DNA from 3 places in the Paenibacillus sp. FSL P4-0113 genome. Region 1 is predicted to be linked to each of the others. Evidence: riboswitches for the same ligand, from Rfam matches in the RefSeq annotation. Region 1 holds a riboswitch; each other region holds the start of a gene.
The links. A riboswitch is a leader RNA that binds a small molecule or an ion and turns the genes downstream of it on or off. The one in region 1 is predicted to bind thiamine pyrophosphate.
Positions count from the first base shown of each region.

Region 2: another riboswitch for thiamine pyrophosphate. It lies ahead of MKX46_RS03500 (thiamine phosphate synthase); the one in region 1 lies ahead of thiC (phosphomethylpyrimidine synthase ThiC).
Region 3: another riboswitch for thiamine pyrophosphate. It lies ahead of tenA (thiaminase II); the one in region 1 lies ahead of thiC (phosphomethylpyrimidine synthase ThiC).

Region 1 is NZ_JBBPAZ010000001.1:4,464,491-4,469,689, reverse strand. It holds gene thiC (phosphomethylpyrimidine synthase ThiC) at 1-1,715, opposite strand, end outside; TPP riboswitch at 1,903-2,015, opposite strand; gene MKX46_RS19350 (IclR family transcriptional regulator) at 2,171-2,914, opposite strand; gene MKX46_RS19345 (alpha/beta hydrolase) at 3,214-4,251, shown strand; gene MKX46_RS19340 (hypothetical protein) at 4,223-4,507, shown strand; gene MKX46_RS19335 (Fe-Mn family superoxide dismutase) at 4,512-5,199, shown strand, end outside.
Region 2 is NZ_JBBPAZ010000001.1:937,116-942,314, reverse strand. It holds gene MKX46_RS03505 (ABC-F family ATP-binding cassette domain-containing protein) at 1-1,126, shown strand, start outside; TPP riboswitch at 1,221-1,329, shown strand; gene MKX46_RS03500 (thiamine phosphate synthase) at 1,595-2,188, shown strand; gene thiO (glycine oxidase ThiO) at 2,253-3,401, shown strand; gene thiS (sulfur carrier protein ThiS) at 3,398-3,601, shown strand; gene MKX46_RS03485 (thiazole synthase) at 3,604-4,371, shown strand; gene MKX46_RS03480 (ThiF family adenylyltransferase) at 4,368-5,199, shown strand, end outside.
Region 3 is NZ_JBBPAZ010000001.1:2,263,704-2,268,902, reverse strand. It holds gene thiD (bifunctional hydroxymethylpyrimidine kinase/phosphomethylpyrimidine kinase) at 1-742, opposite strand, end outside; gene thiM (hydroxyethylthiazole kinase) at 739-1,581, opposite strand; gene tenA (thiaminase II) at 1,656-2,345, opposite strand; TPP riboswitch at 2,482-2,584, opposite strand; gene MKX46_RS09400 (AEC family transporter) at 2,762-3,715, opposite strand; gene MKX46_RS09395 (NAD-dependent malic enzyme) at 3,789-5,199, opposite strand, start outside.

The DNA.
Region 1 (5,199 bases):
GGGCCGCACATCGAGCAAAAATGTGCTTCCTTGGCTCCCTCTGCTGGTAGCGTTTCATCATGGTAGGACAAGGCCCGCTCGGGATCAAGCGACAGATTGAACTGATCCCGCCAGCGGAACTCAAAGCGTGCCTTGGACAAAGCATCATCCCGCTGCTGCGCCCGTGGATGGCCCTTCGCCAGATCGGCAGCATGTGCCGCAATTTTGTAGGTAATGACACCCTCACGGACATCATCCTTATTCGGAAGACCCAAATGCTCCTTAGGCGTAACATAGCACAGCATGGACGTCCCGAACCAACCGATCATCGCCGCCCCGATGGCTGAGGTAATATGATCATATCCGGGGGCAATATCCGTCGTGAGCGGTCCCAAGGTATAGAAAGGAGCTTCCTTACAAATCTCCATTTGCAAATCCACATTCTCTTTGATTTTATGCATAGGGACATGTCCCGGCCCCTCAATCATGACCTGAACATCATGCTTCCATGCGATTTGCGTTAGCTCGCCCAACGTTTCCAGCTCTGCAAACTGTGCTTCATCATTCGCATCATAGATACTACCTGGACGTAGACCATCCCCGAGAGAAAAGGCCACATCATAGGCTTTCATAATTTCGCAGATTTCTTCAAAATGTGTATACAAAAAATTCTCCTGATGGTGCGCAAGGCACCAGGCTGCCATGATCGACCCGCCACGGGACACAATTCCCGTCATTCTATTCGCCGTCATCGGTATATACCGCAGCAATACACCCGCATGAATTGTAAAATAGTCCACTCCCTGCTCCGCCTGCTCGATCAGCGTATCGCGATACAACTCCCACGTCAGCGCTTCTGCTTCGCCGTTCACCTTTTCAAGTGCCTGATACAGCGGCACAGTTCCAATCGGTACAGGAGAATTCCGAATGATCCATTCACGTGTGGTATGGATATTACGGCCTGTGGATAGGTCCATAACTGTATCCGAGCCCCAACGCACAGCCCAGGTCATTTTCTCCACTTCCTCCTCAATCGAGGAGGTAACCGCAGAATTACCAATGTTCGCATTGATCTTCACGTGAAAATGACGCCCAATGACCATCGGCTCACTTTCCGGGTGATTGATATTCGAAGGCAAAATGGCTCGTCCAGCCGCCAATTCCTGCCGTACAAACTCAGGCTCCACCCCTTCGCGGATCGCCGCAAATTCCATTTCGGGCGTAATGATCCCTTGCCGTGCATAATGCATTTGCGTCACTGTACGACCTTGCGAAGCACGAAGCGGACGGTTGGTCACGCCGGGAAATTCAACTGTCTCCCGTTTGGAGCCAGGTTTCAGTCCATTATCCTCCGGTTTGACGGCGCGTCCCTCGTAAGCCTCCACATCGCCCCGTTCCAGTGCCCAAGCTCGCCGTAATGGAGACAGGCCCTGACGGATATCGACCTGATAGGCTTCGTCAGTCATGGGACCGCTCGTATCGTACACACGCAATGGCTCATGATGCTCCGTGCCCTGCGGCGTATGTGTAGGATGGAGAGCAATTTCGCGCTCTGGCACGGCAATGTCCGGCCGCGAGCCTTGAATATATACCTTACGGCTCCCTGGAAAGGGCGTTACCCCACTGGCTTGCTTCCCGTTTGTTCTCTCTACCTCAACTTCCCTTGTTCCTGCCAACCTTACTTCTGCTGATTTCAATTCTGTTCCTTTTGTTCCTTCTACTTCTGACGGCTTCATTGTCCATTCCTCCCGTTTCGATGAAATGACACACCGATCCGGAACCATTCCCAGGGTGGCGCTGATCTATGCAAAAAAGCCGGTTCCCGAGGGAACCGGCTAATCTAACGAGGCTGCTATCCAGACCGTGCACATGTGGAATAATCCTATTCCAATGCGTCACCGTAGACAGCAGCTGCGTATACATTTCAATGGCCGATTACTTCCCTACGCTGGTATGATCCAGATCAGGTGCAAAGGGTCCGGAATCTTACACGATTCCATCTCAGCCCGGCATTACAGGCTCCCCCAGTAACTGCGATACTTCTATTCACATGAGGCGGACATAACAGACATCCCGCCATCCTTATCAGACTACTTCAAATTTATGACTTTGGCAACCCTTCTAGGTTCCATTTAGCAAGAAGACGCTCCTCATCAAATCACTCTGCTTGCTTCAACTGCATTCATTCTTGTTACGGAAGCATAAGCCCCATTTCCTTAGCCGCTTCGATCAAAATCGGAGCAAAGTCATGTAGCGTCTCGGGTGCAAGCCGGCTGACCGGACCGGATACAGATAAAGCCGCAGTGACCTGTCCCTTCCGGTTCACAATTGGTGCGGCCACAGCAGCGGCCCCTGGCTCCCGTTCTTCATAGCTGGTCGCATAGCCCTTCTCGCGAATGTCCTGCAGCTGGGCTTTATAGACCTCCGCGTCTACCGAGTGCGGCCATTCATTCCCGCTTAGCAGGGCTTCCAGCTCCTGCGGCGGCATAAAGGCAGCCAGCACCTTACTGGAGGCTCCTACAGCCAGCGGCATACGCGCACCCACAGGCGCAACCCTGCGGATCGCCTGATTGCTCTGCACGGCTTGTATGCGAATACGCATGTTGCCGTCCCGTAAGTACAAGCTGACCGTTTCGCCCAGACGGTCACGCAGTCCTTCCATTGCAGGCTGTAACAACACCGCCGGCTCGTCACTTTGGGACAAATGTGTGGATAGCTCCCAAATGCGGAAGCCAAGTCGATATTTTTCCGTTTCGGCATTCCGAACGACAAAGCCACGATCCTCCAACGTAGTCAGCAGCCGATGAACCGTGCTTTTATGTAGGCCAATTTTGGAGGCAATCTCCGTTAGGCCAAGATCCGAATCTGCGGTAAAACACAGCAATATATCAAGTGCACGCTCTACAGCGCGAACGGTTAATTTACGGTCTTCCATTCGTGAACCGCTCCTCTTGTCTCCATATTCGTTTCACACTATGAAACATGGTTACATAAATTATATAGAATAGTCGCGGCTACTGTAAACCGATGTTTTTGTGACAACCATATTACAGAACGAGAACAAACATCGACAATTCTTTGCATCATTTTTACTTTTCCGGTTCAGGCGTTGACTTTGGGTAACCCCCATCATACGATAATAGGTATCTATACGGATATACACTATCATTTTCAAGTGGAATTATACCTAAATTCTATGAAACGAAGATCAATTTTATATAAGGAGGCTCTTACATGATTTCTACATCCCAGCGCAACTCTCAGCTACAGACCGCTGTTCAGGAGCCGTCCACCCCACTCTTTAATCCCCGTCTGCTGCGGTTCAAGCACGTTGTGATTGCTCTGCTGCTGTCGGTCGTTTTTTTTCTGTTGTTTTGTTTTATTGCCTTGCATGCTTACATCGCATGGGTACTTACGAATCCTACCGTCGCGCCGCTGTACTCTAATCCGATGCAGGCCAAAAACATGCCTTATGAGGAAGTCAGCTTCCCTGCCAAGGATGGTAGCCGCATGGTACAAGGCTGGTATATCCCGGCGGATCAATCGCGGAAAACGATTATTTTCAGCCATGGTTATGGAGCTAACCGCGAAGAAAGCTGGATTCCCATGTATGATCTGGCGCATTATGCCCACAGTTTGAACTTTAATGTGGTCATGTTCGATTATGGATTCGCGTCACAAAACAGCAAATCAGTCGCAACCGGAGGCAAAGCGGAATCCCAGCAGCTTCTCGGAGCGATCCAGCTTGCGAAGCAACGCGGCTCGTCGGAGATTATCGTATGGGGCTTCTCCATGGGGGCAGGAACCGCTCTTCAGGCGGGCTTGCAAACCAAGGATGTGGACGCAATGATTTTGGACAGCACTTTCCTGTTGGAGCCGGATACGCTGTACCATAACATTCACAATCAAATTAACCTGCCAAGACATCCGTCTTTGGAAATTCTGGAGTTGCTGTTTCCAGTATTGAACGGCACCAGCTTGCATCAGATTCCATATCAGGAGGTTAAAAAGGAAAACTATCCGTTCCCGATCATGTTTGTGCATGGTACACAGGATGAAAAGGCTCCTTATCCTATTGCGGAAAAGCTCGCTGCCAATCAAACCAACCCACTTTCCAGTGTATGGATTGTCAAAAACGGGATACATGAGCTTATTTTCAGAGAGCATCCCCGTGAATATCTACGGCGGGTATCGACGTTTCTAAGCAGTGTACAGGAGCTGGAGGACAAGAAAACGATCGCTGATGCCCACAAACAAACGACTACGAAGTAAAGAATTATTTTTCGAAGAACTGTATATTCTATTGTTCGCCTTGAAGAAGCCTGCCTATGGACACTTAAACCGTGCCGTAGCTGGGCTTCTTTTACGTTTTCCATGGGTATTCATTGTTCTACGTAACAGAGATGGCCTAATTGCAGGAGTTTATAGACATATTCCCGATGAGACCGCGAATATACTGGGTACGTATGCATCCAGGGCAGATCTGCCAGATCCGCCGGATAGCCATAGTGGGATACGGGAGGTATAAAACGATGCTGAGTACTTATGGGTCTTTCCTGCCCTTACGTGTGCTGGAGGAAATTCGGCATTGGAAGCAGCAGGAAAGTTGGCATGTGGAAGTGATTAAATCCGCTACCGAGGGACTGGAGCCTACTTATGTACGGCTGCTGGATGATTGGCGGACTGTATTCGAACAGACGGAACGCACCGCCATAGAGTTGCTTGAAGAGCAACGGAGCGCACTTGATCCGGCAGATCAGGCGTGGCATCAGGAATGGAAACAGCTGTCGGCTGCCCCACAAGCACATACACACGAATTCACTGAACCTCCAAAACAGTCAAGGGGATTAGACGCATCATCATCTGTAAAGATGCCATCGTCAGAGTCAGCATTAAACGCTCAGCCTGACTCACAAGAATTAAATCGTCGATTGGACGATTTGCTACAAACCGCAAACCGCCAGTCACAGGAGTATGTACGGCAGCTCGGTCTGCTGAGCGAGCACAGTCATGCATTGCGTCAGCAGCCAAAATCCGCTGGAGTTGTATTACACGCGGCACATGAAAGCCAATATTTCCTGATCTCGACAACCCCCTTTCAAGAACCTGGCTCCATCGCAAGGGCTGCTGGGTTGTATCATGTAGCGACAGAGGGTGAGAATTACCCAGAGGAAGCGTTTCGAGAACGTCAGGCAGGCATAAGGGGAGAAGGCACATGGA
Region 2 (5,199 bases), 3.5 Mb from region 1:
AGAGATGGCGAATGGACTAGGTCTGTCGGCCATAGGACTGGATCGGGATGTATCCGCACTTAGCGGCGGGCAACGGACAAAGGTTCTTCTTGCTAAGTTGCTGTTGGAAAAGCCGAACGTCCTGTTGCTGGATGAACCTACCAACTATTTGGATGTAGAGCATATTGAATGGCTTACGCGCTATTTGAAGGATTATCCTTATGCTTTTATTCTTATTTCACATGATACTGAATTTATGAACCAGGTCGTTAATGTTATTTACCATCTTGAATTTGCCAAGATGACCCGTTATTCAGCTAATTATGAAAAGTTTCTCGAAATGGCGGATCTGAACAAAGCCCAGCATATTGATGCTTATGAGAAGCAACAGGATTTTATTAAGAAACAGGAAGATTTTATTCAGCGTAATAAAGCGCGTGCCTCTACATCAGGCCGAGCAAAGAGCCGTGAAAAGCAGCTTGATCGGATCGAACGTATTGATAAGCCTGAAGAAGCCGCAAAACCAACCTTTCAATTCAAAGAGGCACGTGCAAGCGGAAAGACGGTATTTGAGGGTATTGATTTTGAGATTGGTTATACACATGCCCTTTTGCCTAAAATGTCCATGACGATTGAACGTGGCGAAAAGATTGCAATTGTCGGCTACAATGGTGTCGGTAAATCGACATTGCTCAAAACCATATTGGGAAAAATTCCGCCAATCAGTGGAAAAACTTATCAAGGTGATTTTTTGCAGCCCGCTTATTTTGAGCAGGAAGTAAAGGCCGAGAAAATTACACCGATTGACGATGTGTGGAATGAATTTCCGCATTTGAACCAGCATGAAGTACGAGCGCATTTGGCGCGTTGCGGTTTGAAAAATGAGCATATCACGCGTCCGCTATCTGCGCTCAGTGGTGGAGAACAGGCTAAAGTCCGTCTTTGCAAACTGTTAATGCGTGAAAGCAACTGGGTACTGTTCGATGAGCCTACCAACCACTTGGATGTTAAAGCAAAGGATGAGCTGAAACGTGCCTTGAAGGAATACAAAGGGACCGTATTGCTTGTATCTCACGAACCGGACTTTTACGAGGATTGGGTAACCAAAACGTGGAATGTGGAAGAGTGGTCAAGTAAAGTTAACTAAAATCAGCTAAATCCAGTTCCAGCAAATTTCACACGAAGTGGGGTTTGCAGAATTAGAAAAATATGCTAAGCTATCTTTAGCTTATACAATAAAATAGTCACACTAGGGGAGCCGCCCATGCGGCTGAGACGGAATAAATGGATTTCGGACCCTTTGCACCTGATCTGGGTTATGCCAGCGTAGGGAAGTGAGCGCCGTACAAACAAGGCAACACCATCTTTATTTTTGTTTGTGCGTGGGACGATACACGTATACGGATATCATGGTCCGTTCGATTATTGGACGTTCGTTAAACCACTTCCTTGGGGAAGTGGTTTTTTTGCGTTTCGTTCATTTTAAGTAGTTCGAGCTTCCGTAGACGATTCACATATAATCCCCTTTCATTCCTGCTGGTAGACGTGGCTGGCTAAGCTTAGATCCTTTAGTCCAATGTGAGGTGAAGACAAAATCGAATTACACGCAATTTCGATGGAAAAGGGCACTTTTGCACAAGCCGCCCAAGTGGCTGCTGTGATTTGTCCGTATGTTCATTATGTACACGCACGTTTAAAACAGAATGGTGCCTCTGCATTGCTTTCTTTGACTCGCAGCCTGGTGGAGCAGGAAGTTCCTTTGCAACAAATTGTAGTAAATGATCGTGTGGATGTAGCTTTACTTACTTTGGTCGGAGCCGTTCAATTACCAGCTAATGGATTACCTGTTGTGGATGTGAAAAGCCTACTTCCAAAGGGTACACGCTGTGGAGTGTCTGTACATTCCTTGGAGGAGATGCAAATTGCTGAGCGGGCAGGAGCGGACTATGTACTTTATGGTCACGTATATGAGACCCATTGTAAGCCCGGTATTGTACCGCGGGGTTTAGCTCAGCTTGAACATATTTGCAGACTGTCAAACATTCCGGTGATTGCGCTAGGCGGCATACAACCGCATCATATCCCGGAGCTTTATAGGGCCGGAGCAAGCGGAATTGCGGTGATGTCTGGTATATGGGAGGCTGAGTCGCCCGTTGCAGCTGCAATGGAGTATAGGCGAATGGCAGACCTTGTAGTTCACAGCCTGTAGCGAGAAAACGAGAGTAGAGGCAAGCTGAAAGCAGAAGGGTTTATGGAGAGGAGATACGGAACAAATGCTAAAGATACACACAGAGGAAAGAGTGATTGGACACGCTGAATGCTTGGTCATAGGTGGAGGTGTCATCGGCAGTTCCATTGCTTATCATGTGGCCAAGGAGGGAAGAAGTACGATTATGCTGGAACGATTGATCCCGGGTGAGGGAGCCTCAGGAGCAGCGGTTGGAATGCTGGCAGCGGAAAGTGAAGAGTTCACCGACTCTGAGCTATCACGATTTGCTCGCATAAGTCGAGATGCATTCCCTGAGCTTGTCTGTGATCTAGAGCGTTTGTCAGGTATTTCGGTGGAATTCCGTACTGAAGGGTTTGTGACCCCTTTCCGTACGGAGACTGAAGGCCAAAAACGCTGGAAAGCTGCTAAAACGCGAGAGGGTGATTGTCCTATCTGGTGGGATGCGAAAGAATTGGCCCGACGAATTCCAGGTTTGGATGAACAAGCGATCGGGGCAATATATCGTTCAAAGGAGACACAAGTGGCTCCTGTCCAGCTTTGCCGTGCTTATGCAGGTGCTGCTGCGGTGCTGGGAGCAACGGTATGGTCTGGTACACAGGCAGAGCAACTGGTCATACAGGATGGTCGAGTTTGCGGTGTCCGAACAGATAGTGGCTTTTTTTCCTGCGATCAGGTCATTATTGCCGGAGGCTTGGATAGCATGAAATTGCTAGCGCAGGTTGGGTTTGAATATCCACTTTATCCGGTCAAGGGCGAAGCGGTAGCGGTCTCCTTGAAGGATCACCCGTTAGAATATACCATTTATGCTGATGATATTTACCTCGTGCCTAAACAGAATAACGAGCTTTGGATTGGGGCAACGAGCCTTCCACATCAATATGACGAAGAGGTGACCGTAGGAGGCTTGGAGGGGTTGCTGGCACGTGCCTCTGCCTGGCTGCCGCGCGTCCGTGAAGCTTCTTTTATACGCGCTTGGGCGGGCTTACGTCCGCAGGCTGTATCAGGTCATCCTTTTATAGGCATTGTTCCTGGGGTCGAGGGCGTATATGCTGCAGTCGGGCATTATCGCAACGGTGTCCTGCTGAGTGATGCTACCGGGCGTGCGATGGCAGCTATGCTTAATGGGGCTTGTGCAGCAGAATTTGGGATAAGTAGTTTTTCTTCTGAGCTCCTCAAGGAGAAAAGCTTATGAAGCTGACGATTAACGGCCAGAGCCTGACCTTTTCTAATCGAATCACTCATGTGAATCAATTGCTACATGAGCTTGATGTAAAGGTGAAAACCGTAGTGGTGGAGCTGAATCGGCATATATTGACCCGTGAAGATCATGATGAAGCGGTACTGAAAGATGGAGATTGCCTAGAGATTGTACATTTTGTGGGAGGCGGTTGATTATGTTAACCATTGGAAAAGCATCTTTTACCTCGAGGTTGTTGTTGGGAACAGGAAAATTCTCTGATCTAGATATCCAATCCCAAGCCGTAGAGGCTGCTGAGACGGAAATATTGACGTTTGCTGTACGGAGATTGAACTTGGAGGAACGGGATAAGCAGCATTTTCTCGATATGCTGGATTTGAGCCGGTATACACTTCTTCCCAACACAGCAGGGGCTACAACAGCAGAGGAGGCGATTCGTATTGCCAAATTGGCAAAAGCCTCCGGCCTGTGCGATATGATTAAGGTGGAAGTCATTGGGGATAGCAAGACACTGCTGCCGGACCCATTTGAAACGTTGAAAGCTAGTGAAAAGCTGTTAGAAGAAGGCTTTATCGTGCTGCCCTACATATCGGACGATGTGATTCTAGCAAAGAGGCTACAAGAGCTTGGGGTACATGCCGTTATGCCTGGAGCTTCACCGATTGGTACAGGACATGGTTTGCTTAATCCGTTTTCATTAGGTCTAATTATTGAACAGGCGGAGGTTCCGGTTATTGTCGATGCGGGTATTCGCTCACCCGGTGACGCGGCAATAGCGATGCAGTTAGGGGCAGATGCTGTTTTGTTGAATACAGCCGTATCAGGAGCGAAGGACCCGGTAAAAATGGCCGAGGCCATGAAACTGGCTGTTCGTGCTGGAAGATATGGTTTTGAGGCGGGCATGATTCCTGTAAAGCGTTACGCTTCAGCAAGCAGTCCGACAGAAGGTATGGTTCAGGCATGAAGGTAACTGACAAATCCGGTGCAGGAGGAACACATCCAAGTGATCGTTATTCCAGACAGGAAAGATTCGCGCCCTTTGGACCGACAGGACAACGCCGGCTTGCTTCCTCTCACGTACTAATCATAGGTACCGGAGCGTTAGGTACAGGTATTGCGGAAACGCTCGTTCGCGGGGGTGTAGGTACGGTGAGCCTCGTAGATCGGGATTACGTGGAATGGAGCAATTTGCAGCGTCAGCAGCTTTTTCAGGAAAGTGATGCTGCGCAAAGATGTCCCAAAGCAGTAGCTGCTCAGCGAAGATTAAAGGATATTAATTCGGAAACGGTTATACATGCGCATGTACTGGATGTTGGGGTGGAAGAACTGGAAGAGTTGATTCAAGGGGTAGATCTCATAATGGATGCAACCGATAATTTCGATACCCGACTTCTTATGAACGACATGGCACTCAAGCATGGGATTCCATGGATTTATGGGGGATGTGTGGGCAGTTATGGTGTAACCTACACCATTTTACCGGGTCAAACGCCTTGTCTTCACTGTCTGCTGGGAACTGTACCGTTTGGTGGGGAAACCTGTGATACCGCCGGGATTATTCCGCAGGCTGTACAGATGGTAACGGCTAACCAAACTACGGAAGCCTTCAAACTTCTTGGCGGATATCCGGAAGATTTGAGAGGAAAGCTACTTTCGTTTGATTTGTGGAAAAATGAGTATGTAGCGATAGCAGTAGATAGCGTTAAAAAGGAGAACTGTCCTTCTTGCGGTAGCCAACCGACGTATCCATATTTGTCGGCCTCTCATCGGCAGAAAACAGATGTTTTGTGCG
Region 3 (5,199 bases), 2.2 Mb from region 1:
CCTGGATGAAGGCTTTACCATTCGAGATAGCCTCCGGTACAGACATCCCTTTCCCTAATTCCGCGGTAATCGCTGCCGAGAAGGTGCACCCAGTTCCGTGTGTATGAACAGTCCGTACTCGCTTGCCGCACAGCTCTGTAAAGGCGGTTCCGTCAAAGAGCAGGTCAACAATCTGTTCGCTGCTCTCGCCCTCGTCAGCGTGACCACCCTTGATCACAACGAATTCTGATCCCATACTGCTAATATGTCTTGCAGCCTCGCGGCGATCCTCCATCGTACGGATGCTGATCCCTGTCAGGGCTTCCGCCTCCGGAATATTCGGTGTAACGACCAGGGCCAAGGGGAGCAAGTCGTCCTTCAAAGCCTGCACCGCTTCCAGTTGCAGCAGCTCAGCGCCTCCCTTGGCAATCATCACGGGATCGACGACGACCTTTTTCCAGCCGAACTTTCGGATCTGCTCGCTCACAAGACGGATGATACCCGCATTAAACAGCATGCCAGTCTTCAGGGCATCCACTCCAAGGTCTAATCCTACAGCTTCGATCTGTTCCGCTGTTGCTTCCGGTGGCAGCGGATATACGCCGTGGACCCCTAAAGTATTCTGTACGGTAACGGCCGTAATAGCCGACATACCGTATACGCCAAGCTCTTGAAAGGTTTTGAGATCGGCCTGAATTCCGGCCCCGCCGCCACTGTCCGAACCGGCAATCGTCAGCGCTCTGGGTACACGAACGTCTGTCATCGCGCACCACCTGCTGTGGTTGTTCCGGCTTCACGGACCGTGACATGCCCCTCCAGCGAACCTGTATGTAGTTTGGAGAGCTCGTCGAGAAAGGCAATCTGGAAGCTGCCGGGCCCCAGCTCTGCGGTACGTGCTGCGGCTCGGGAAGCTGCTGCACCGTAAAATGCCAAGCCTGCTGTACCTGCGAGCAGCAAGTTGGGTTCAACAGCTGCAAAGGCACCTAACACAGAGGTCAGCAGGCAGCCTGCTCCGGTTACCTTCGTGAGCAGCGCGTCTCCGCCGCTAATCATTCGTACTTCGGCCCCATCAGTGATGACGTCCTCCTTTCCAGTGATGACTACCATTGTATTGAGCGTTCGAGCAGCCCGAATTGCCAGATCGACATTGCCGCTGTCAGCACGGTCACCAGCATCTACGCCTTTAATCTCACGCGCTTCTCCAACAAGATGCGCGACTTCGGCTGCATTGCCCCGCACCAACGAGATTTTGACTTCACTCAGGATTCGCAGTGCCGATTCGGTTCTAAAGCTCGTTGCTCCCGCACCGACCGGATCTAGCAGGACTGGAACACCGTGTGCATTTGCTGATTGTCCAGCAATGATCATGGCATCCACCAGTTCGCGGTTCAGCGTACCGATGTTTAACACAACGGCCCCCGCTATTTTTGCCATGTCTGCTACTTCCTCGGGTGCATAGGCCATCACCGGGGAGGCGCCCAATGCATACAGGCCGTTGGCCGTAAAGTTGGTGACTACCACGTTGGTCATATTGTGAACGAGGGGGTTGCTGTTTTGTACCTTCGTCAGGAGATCTAAATAACTTTTTTCCCATGTACTCATCATGATTATCCTCTCTATAGTTGGTGGTTCAACAGGACATTAAACGTACTTCACGCATCGAATTGACAGGCTGACTATTCCAAGACCGCTGCCTGCATCTGGACCGGCCATTCTTCCTGCTTATAAGCCATGTCCCAGAACTTATATTCCAGCTGGCAGCTCAGTATAAAATGCTCAATCATCCGCTCCCGCTCAGCAGCCGTTGCGCCTTCCGCCCAAGCATCTACACGTTCTCGGAACTTGAGTGTTGTATCATTAAGCTGGTCTCCATAGAAGCCCATCCATTCATAGAACGGATGGGACTCATCCGGCTTTACTTCATCCAGTAGCCTGCGGCCAATCTCAACATACGTCCACATACATGGCAGCAGCACAGCCAAGATCTCGCCCAGGCTACCCTCATGCGCAACCGTCAGCATGTGACGGATATAGTGATGGGCCGACGGAGCGAGTGGATATCCCTGCAACTCTTCATAGGTCACCCCTGCGACAGCACAGAAATTTTGATGCGGATGAACCTCGCTGTGGAGAATAAAAGAGATTTGTTCATTAAATACAGCCATGTCTTCCCGATTGGTGCATTTGGAGATTGCGATACCGTATATCCGCATGTAGGCGTTCAAATATTCAAAGTCCTGTTTTACATAGTGAATCAGCTGTCCCCTTGTCAAACTTCCTTTAGCAATACCTCTCACAAAGGGATGCTCAAAAATCGCTTGAAAAATGCCGTCCGCCTTCCGACGAAGTTCTTGTGTAAAACTCAAATTCCCCACCTCCATTAAATTGAAGAGCAAGAAGTCCTGTAAGGATACAATTCCGGAACAACGCTAAAAAGCCGCCCCGGAAAATGGAGCGGCTTCAACAATAGGCCCAATGCGCAAAAAAACGCTTGAAACCTTATATATAAAGGCTCCACTTTCCTACGCTAGTGCGAACTAGATCAGGTTCAAAGGGTCCAAGATACGTTCTTGTCTCAGCCATAGTGGCTCCCCTAGTGGACTTCTATTCTTTTGACTATTACTGTACATTCGTTCATACGCTATGTCAAACATACGTCTATCTGGTCAAAGGTCAAGTGACAGAGCAGAAGTTCGCTTTCGAGGGAAAAAGTGCTGGAGAAGGTCAGTTCCGTCTACACAAAGGAGTTCGCGGCAGGCTCCAGTGTCTAAATAATCAGAATTTATACCAAAAGAGAAATCAGAACTGGGAGTGTAACGAGCGATATGACAGCACTGATGACAAAGGAGGAGGCTGTTTCTGATTCCAGGCTTTCAAAACGCGTAGCGATCATCGCAGCGACTGCTGAACCCGGGAAGGAGACGAGCAGAACTGCCTTCACAGTATCTGCAGACGACAGACCGCACAGGTAGGCGATCAGCAGCATTAATAATGGCTGTACAATTGTTTTTAACAGTGCGATGGCAAAGGCACTTACACTAAAACTAATGTTGCGTACGCCAATGGTCACTCCGACAGCGAATAAAGCGGCTCCGGACGTAATGTCTCCGATTTGATTCAACGATTTGTTCAACAAATCCGGTGAATGGAAGCCGAACAAGGTCAAAATTACACCAATCAGTGGAACCAGCACCAGCGGTTCTTTTAAGCCATGAAGAATGGAGTCCCAGATTAACCTTCCGAGGTGACCGTTCCGTTCCTTGCCTGAATTCCGGCTGGCTACGGTAGCTATAATGGTAGCCGCCGGGTCAAGGACGGCATTGACTACAATTCCCGTAAGCGCAATCGGAATGGCGACAGCAGAGGAACCGTAGATGGCTCCAAGCACCGGAATACCCATAAAAGCAAAGGTAGGCTGTGCTGAGTTCAAAGCAAACATGGCGGCATCCTTCACTGACTGCTTCCCCGCAAAGCGGGACAGTAGAAGGAGAACGGCAAAAAAGCCGACAATGCCAATGAACAGAGCCAGCAGGAATGGCCATTGCTCGATGAGTGCTTTCCTGTCCGTTGTCGTGATACCAATGAATAGATGCGCAGGCAGTGCAAATTTGGTAACCAGTGCATTTAGGGCCTTGGAGGAAGAGGCATCAAAGCTTTTGTAATGCCCCGCTAACCACCCTAAAATAATTACGAAAAAAATCGGCACCAAAATATACAAGATATGTCCGACACTCATAGATCGATTCTCCTTGCTTGAACTGACGTATTCTGCCTGTCTGAACAAGGCAATATTCTTCCTAAACGGGGCATTAGTGAGGGTGATGAATTACACTTTCTACTGCTTTGACCTTCGTATATTCCGGTTTCCACATTGCATTTCGTATAGCTTGTTCCACATTTGAAATGTGTGCCTGGGCTACCTGATCCTGAATCGCGGCTTTCGCAACCGCAACCGCAACAGCGTACGAAACATCACGTAATTTTCGGATATGAGGGAGCAGCGCACCGCCAGGCTTATTCGAATCCACGCCATTGGCAACGGCATCTGCTGCGGCTGAAAACATGGCAGGGGTAATCCTTTTGGCTTTCACTACAATCGCACCCAGACCTAGTCCCGGGAAAACAAAGGCATTGTTCGCCTGTCCAATTTCAAATTCCGTACCGTTATAGGTGACGGGCTCAAAAGGACTTCCGGTAGCGATCAATGCTTTGCCATCGGTCCACTGTATCAAATCCTCGGGTACCGCTTCGGCAAGGTTTGTAGGATTGGACATGGGCATGATGATCGGGCGTTCCACATGCTTGGCCATTTCCTTGATAATCTCTTCTGAAAAGGCACCTGCTACACCGGAAGTTCCGATCAATAGAGTAGGCTTCACCTGACGGATGACCTCCAGCAGTGGTATTTTGCCGTCATCCGACCGCGTCCATGAGCTGACCTCTTCTTTTTTACGTACATATGGTTTCTGATAATCCAGGACATCTTCCATATCGTCCGTTAACAGTCCGCGGTAATCAAAAGCCCAAAATGGCTTGAATGAATCTTCCTCCGAAAGACCATCCGCGATCATGGCTCCCCGAATTTGGTCAGCGTTGCCGATTCCTGCTGCCCCCGGGCCAAAGACAACTACTTTTTGCTCACGCAGCGGAATCTTGGTGACACCTACTGCCGAAAGAATCGCAGCCAAGGTTACCGCTCCTGTGCCTTGTATATCATCGTTGAAGGTGAGAATGCTTTGTCCGTATTTTCTTATAATATGGCGAGCATTTACGCTACCCACATCTTCCCAATGTAAAAGCGCCTTCGGGAATTGAGCTAACGTTTTGCTGATAAAAGTATCAATAAACTGGTTATAGGCTTCTCCGCGAACCCGTTTATGGCGGTTTCCGATGTACAGCGGATCATTCAGCAGCTTTTCATTATTCGTGCCTACATCCAGTACAATGGGCAGCACCCGCCCTGGATGAATGCCTGCCGCAGCCGTATACACTGCAAGTTTGCCAATAGCAATGTTAATCCCCCCGACACCCCAGTCCCCAATCCCCAAAATACTTTCGGAATCCGTCACGACGATCAGGTCCACATCCTCGCCGCTCAAACCGGAATTATAGAATGCTTGTCCAATACCGTTCGGATTATCTATCGACAAATATACGCCCCCAGGACGGTTGTACTCGTGACTGTATTCTTGAATCGCAGTTCCTACGGTCGGCGTGTAG